2 regions of the Blautia sp. AF19-1 genome follow, and region 2 is predicted to be linked to the other one. Evidence: predicted binding sites of a transcription regulator. Region 2 holds the regulator's gene; the other holds the start of a gene.
The links. Region 2 encodes Rex, which represses fermentation and respiration genes when NADH is low (regulators of the CRP and FNR family bind a similar motif). Its sites were predicted from a motif close to ATTGTTAANTANTTAACAAT; they were not measured.
Positions count from the first base shown of each region.

Region 1: a site for Rex is predicted at 1,214-1,233, ahead of gap (type I glyceraldehyde-3-phosphate dehydrogenase). Genes of this name have one in related genera too.

Region 1 is NZ_QUGQ01000009.1:119,544-122,758, forward strand. It holds gene mnmA (tRNA 2-thiouridine(34) synthase MnmA) at 1-221, shown strand, start outside; gene DWX26_RS08135 (histidinol-phosphatase HisJ family protein) at 218-1,018, shown strand; gene gap (type I glyceraldehyde-3-phosphate dehydrogenase) at 1,283-2,296, shown strand; gene DWX26_RS08145 (phosphoglycerate kinase) at 2,511-3,215, shown strand, end outside.
Region 2 is NZ_QUGQ01000005.1:13,548-16,762, reverse strand. It holds gene DWX26_RS04250 (bifunctional ADP-dependent NAD(P)H-hydrate dehydratase/NAD(P)H-hydrate epimerase) at 1-871, opposite strand, end outside; gene DWX26_RS04245 (redox-sensing transcriptional repressor Rex) at 961-1,617, opposite strand; gene abc-f (ribosomal protection-like ABC-F family protein) at 1,772-3,215, shown strand, end outside.

The sequences.
Region 1 (3,215 bases), on a different contig from region 2:
TGGCAATTCCGCCGCTGGAACTTGGAGAAGAGCTCTCCTGCACCGCAAAAATCCGGTACGGGCACAAAGGCTCCCCGTGCGTGATCAAACGGACCGGGGAAGATGAGATTACCTGTACCTTCCCGGACGGCGTGCGTGCTCCGACACCGGGACAGACTGTTGTCTTCTACGTGGACGGCTGTGTCGGCGGAGGCGGAACGATTACGGAGGCCGAAAGATGAAGATAGCGGACTGTCATATGCACAGTTTCTTTTCAAGTGACAGCGAAGCACCAACAGAAGAGATGGTAAAACGGGCAGTCGAGCTGGGACTTCCGGCAATCTGCCTGACGGATCACTACGATATGGATTACAGTACCGGCGAGTTCCAGCTCGATACACCGGCATATGCGGCAAAAATCCGGGAACTGCAGGAAAAATACCACGACAGAATTGATATCCGATTCGGCGTGGAACTGGGACTGCAGCTCCACTTAAAAGAACGGATGGAAGAGTATGTAAATGCGTGGCCGTTCGACTATGTGATCGGCTCCATGCATGTCATTGACGGAAAAGACCCCTATTATGAGGATGCTTTCCCGGACTGGACAGCAGAAGAGCTGTACCGGGCGTATTTTCGGGCTACAGCAGAAAATATCCGGTTCTTCCACAATTTCCAGACGCTTGGTCATCTGGATTATGTGGTACGCTACTGCAGAGAAAAGGGAAAAGATTACAGCTACCGCGCATTTGCGGACGAGATCGATACCATTTTAAAAGAGCTGATTCAGTACGATATCGCGCTGGAAATCAACACCGGCGGCTACAAGGCAGGCCTTGGCGTGCCGAATCCGACGCCGGATGTTATCAGAAGATACCGGGAACTGGGCGGCGAAAAGATCACCTTCGGTGCCGATGCCCACAAACCGGAACATATAGCGTTTCATTTCGCGGACGCGGCAGCCATCGCGCAGGAAGCCGGATTCCGGTACTACGTGCGGTTTAAAGAGAAAAAGCCGGAATATCTGCCGATCCAATAGAAAACGCGCAGGAAAAGCCGGAAAAAAGCCCCAGAAAGGCTGGATTCCGGCTTTTCCTGCAATAGACGGAGCTTTCGGAATTTTGCAGAAATACGGATCGGCATCCGGCCTCTTCACAAATTTTAGAAATAATTTCGTATTTTCTTGAAAATAGAACTTGAATTTTCCGACGAAATTAGGTATTATACAGATAAGGTTGATGTTTCTTTAACAAAGTACAGAGACTCAAAATTAAAATTCACTTTTTAGGAGGAATTGAAAATCATGGCAGTAAAAGTAGCAATCAATGGTTTTGGCCGTATCGGACGTCTTGCATTCAGACAGATGTTTGGAGCAGAAGGTTATGAAGTAGTAGCAATCAACGATTTAACATCCCCGAAGATGTTAGCTCATCTGTTAAAATATGACTCTTCTCAGGGAAAATATGCTCTGGCTGATACCGTAACATCCGATGAAGATTCCATCACAGTAGATGGCAAAAACATCAAAATCTATGCTTTCCCGGATGCTAACAACTGCCCATGGGGAGAGCTTGGCGTAGACGTAGTTCTGGAGTGCTCCGGATTCTACACCTCCAAAGCAAAAGCTCAGGCACACATCAATGCAGGCGCTCGTAAAGTAGTTATCTCCGCTCCGGCTGGTAACGACCTTCCGACCATCGTTTACAATGTAAACCATGAGACCCTGACAGCAGACGATAACATCATCTCCGCTGCATCCTGCACCACAAACTGCCTTGCACCTATGGCAAAAGCTCTGAACGAACTGGCTCCGATCAAATCCGGTATCATGGTTACTATCCATGCTTACACTGGAGATCAGATGACTCTGGACGGACCGCAGAGAAAAGGCGATCTGAGAAGATCCCGTGCAGCTGCAGTTAACATCGTTCCAAACAGCACCGGTGCTGCAAAAGCAATCGGCCTTGTTATTCCGGAACTGAACGGCAAACTGATCGGTTCTGCACAGCGTGTTCCAACCCCAACCGGTTCTACCACAATCCTTACAGCAGTTGTAGAAGGAACTGTAACTGTTGATGAGATCAACGCAAAAATGAAAGCATCTGCAACCGAGTCCTTCGGATACAACACAGATGAAATCGTATCCAGCGACATCGTTGGTATGAGATATGGTTCTCTGTTCGATGCAACTCAGACCATGGTTCTTCCGCTGGACAACGGAACAACAGAGGTACAGGTTGTTTCTTGGTATGATAACGAGAACTCCTACACAAGCCAGATGGTTCGTACCATCAAATACTTCAGCGAGTTAGCATAATTTAACAAACTGAACGGCAAAATTTCAGAGCCCAAAGGGTCCGGTCTGTTAAGGACCGGGCCCTTTTTGCGAATGCGGCGGAAAAATACGGCATAAAAACAGCCATTTTCCGTGTGCAAAAATTATAAACTGCATTTTTAAATAAGGACCGCGATGCCGCAAAAACAAAGAAACGGCGCGGCAGATGCAGTTGGATATATGGAGGGAAACGCCCATGTTAAACAAAAAAACCGTAGATGATATCAACGTAAAAGGAAAAAGAGTCCTTGTAAGATGCGACTTCAACGTTCCGCTGATCGATGGAAAAATCACAGATGAGAACCGTCTGGTAGCTGCTCTTCCGACGATCAAAAAACTGATCGCTGACGGCGGAAAAGTAATTCTCTGCTCTCATCTTGGAAAACCGAAAGGAGAACCAAAACCAGAGCTTTCTCTTGCACCGGTTGCAGTTCGCCTTTCCGAGCTTCTCGGACAGGAAGTTAAATTTGCAGCAGATCCTGAGGTTGTAGGACCGAACGCAAAAGCAGCTGTTGAGGCTATGAAAGACGGAGATGTAATCCTTCTGGAGAACACCCGTTATCGTGCAGAAGAGACCAAAAACGGTGAGGAGTTCAGCAAAGAACTGGCTTCCCTGTGCGACGTATTCGTAAATGATGCATTCGGAACCGCACATCGTGCTCATTGCTCCAATGTTGGTGTTACCAAATATGTTGACACTGCAGTTGTTGGTTATCTGATGGAGAAAGAGATCGCATTCCTTGGAAATGCTGTCAACAATCCGGAGCGTCCGTTTGTTGCCATCCTTGGTGGATCCAAAGTATCCAGCAAGATTTCTGTTATCGACAACCTGATCGATAAAGTTGATGTCCTGATCATCGGCGGTGGTATGGCTTATACCTTCGCAAAAGCAGCAGGCGGC
Region 2 (3,215 bases):
CCATTGCTTCCGGCAGGGCACAGAAAAGCGGCGTACGGTTTCTTTCCTCTGTCACAACCTTTACCATGCCGGCACCGGATGCAAGGACTGCCCTGGCACACAAAACAGCGGCTCCGCACATGGCACCGGAACCGGCAAGTACCAGCACCTTTCCGAAGGTTCCCTTATTTCCCATCGGCGTGCGGGTAAGAAACCGGTCCAGATCTTCTTTTTCCACTGAACCGTACCAGGGCGTCTCCTCTTCTCCTGCATCAAAGCCGATTCCGATATCACGGACCAGGACCTCTCCGGCATATCGTTTTCCGGGATCAAAAAGAAGCCCTGGCTTTGCACAGGCAAATGTCACCGTGGCTCTGGCTTTCACCGCCGCATCAAGGACCTCTCCGGTATCCGTGTGGATCCCCGAAGGGATGTCCACGGCAAGAACAGGAACACCGCTTGCGCAGATTGCTTCCACTGCCCTCCGGTACTCCCCTGCCAGCGAACGGGATACGCCAATTCCAAAGATGGCATCTATGATAACAGTATATTCCCGGAAATCCGGATTCTTAACCTCACGGACCCCATAATTTTCCGCAATTTTCTTCTGTGCTCTCATGCCTTCACTGTATTTTTCCGGATTTCCAAGACAGAACAGTTCCGCATCCACCCCTTTCGTCTTTAAAATCCGTGCAATTGCCGCACCGTCCCCTCCATTATTTCCGGGACCGCACACAGCAAGGACTTTTCCTGTATCCCATGTTCCATTTTGAAGCTCCTCCACGCAGGACAGCGCCGCGCGCTCCATCAGTACCAGGGACGGTACCCCCATGGTTTCGATCGTATTGCGGTCTGCCTGCTTCATCTGTGCTGCTGTAAGAATCCGTTTCATCGCTTTTCCTCCTTTTCCTGCCTTATCCGGAAAGTGAACAGAAAAAGTCTCCGGTTTCCCGAAGACTCTCCTGCTTTTGTTTTGGTTTCTTAATTGTTCTTTGGATGCTCCGCCTCATATCTGGTCAGATTGTAGGAGAGACGCATCAGACTTTCGGAAAGATGGACGTTCTCGACGATCACATCTTTCGGAAGTTTTAAGTTTAGATCGGTATGTGCAAAATTCCAGATTGCTTTTACACCGTTGTCCACGAGAATCTCTGCCATCTCTACCGCTTTTGCTTTTGGCAGTGTCAAAGCCGCAATCTCTACATGGTGTTCCTTGATAAATTCCGGAAGCTCGTCCGCCATGCGGATTTCAATTCCGCGCACGGAGATTCCTTTTAATACCGGGTTGACGTCAAAAATACCGACCGTTTTGAATCCGCTTCTTTCAAAGGCCGCATAATTGGCAAGTGCCTGTCCCAGATTTCCGGCTCCGACAAAAATCATATTGTGGACTCTGTCCAGACCTAAGATTTTTCCAATCTCGCTGTACAGATACCGCACGTTATAACCATACCCCTGCTGGCCGAAGCCGCCGAAATTATTTAAATCCTGGCGAATCTGGGAAGCTGTCACTTTCATCCGCTCGCTCAGCTCACCGGAAGAGATCCGTTCTACTCCGTCCTCCAGCAATTCGCCCAGGTAACGATAATATCTAGGAAGTCTTTTGATAACTGCCCGCGAAATTCCTTTTTCTTCCAAGATAAATTCCTCCTTATTTACACCTGCATATATTCATATTATATATGGTTGATAGAAAATTGTCAAAGATTTCTTGAAATTTTGTGTATTACTCTCTATAATAAGGATGGTGTATTATGTCAAAATACAGAAATATGTTATCTGGAGGAACCACATGATTCTTGCATGTCAGAATATCTCGAAAGCATTCGGGACAACGGAAATTATCAAAAATGCATCTTTTCATATAGAAGAACGCGAAAAAGCCGCACTGGTCGGCATCAACGGTGCCGGAAAATCGACGCTGTTAAAAATCATCATCGGCGAAATGAGGGCCGATGAGGGAGAGGTCATCCTCTCCAAAGGAAAGACGATGGGCTATCTCGCCCAGCATCAGGATCTGACCGGACACCTTTCCATTTACCAGGAAGTGCTGACCGCGAAACAGAATCTGATTGATATGGAGGAACGCCTCCGTCAGATGGAAAGTGATATGAATACAAAATCCGGTGCAGAGCTGGATGAACTTCTTTCCACCTACACCCGCCTCTCCCATACCTTTGAACTGGAAAACGGATACGCGTACCGCAGTGAAGTCGTCGGTGTTTTAAAAGGTCTTGGCTTTTCCGAGAGCGATTTTGAAAAACAGGTGGACTCCCTCTCCGGCGGTCAGAAGACCCGCGTGGCACTTGGTAAACTGCTGCTCACCAAACCGGACATCATTCTGCTCGACGAGCCGACCAACCACCTCGATATGGACTCGATCTCCTGGCTCGAAACGTATCTTTTAAATTACAGCGGAGCCGTCCTGATCGTCTCCCATGACCGTTACTTTCTCGACCGCGTTGTCACAAAAGTCGTTGAAGTGGACAATAAAAAAGTAACAACTTTTGAGGGAAACTATACCGCCTACAGTCAAAAAAAAGCAATGCTCCGTGAAGCCGCTTACCATGCCTGGGTCAACCAGCAGCAGGAAATCCACCATCAGGAAGAAGTCATTGCAAAGCTGAAATCTTTCAACCGCGAGAAATCCATCAAACGCGCCGAGAGCCGTGAAAAAATGCTGGACAAAATGGATGTGCTGGAAAAGCCGACCGAAGTACGCTCCGATATGCGGATCCGTCTGGAACCGCGCATCACAAGCGGAAACGATGTGCTGACCGTCGAGCACCTCTCCAAAGCCTTCCCGGGACAGACGCTTTTCCAGGATCTGAATTTCGAAATCAAGCGCGGGGAGCGCGTCGCAATCATCGGAAACAACGGAACGGGAAAAACGACGATCTTAAAGATCTTAAACGAAGTCATCCGCCCGGATGTCGGCTCTTTTACACTTGGAAGCCGTGTACAAATCGGTTACTACGATCAGGAGCATCAGGTGCTCCACATGGAAAAGACCATTTTCCAGGAGATTTCCGACGCGTATCCATATCTGACAAACACCGAAATCCGAAATGTGCTGGCCGCCTTCCTGTTTACAAACGACGATGTCTTCCAACCGATTCATACCTTGAGCGGCGGTGAGCGCGGACGAATTTCCCTTGCCAAGCTGATGCTCTCGAACGCCAACTTCCTGATCCTCGACGAGCCGACCAACCACCTCGATATCGTCTCTAAAGAGA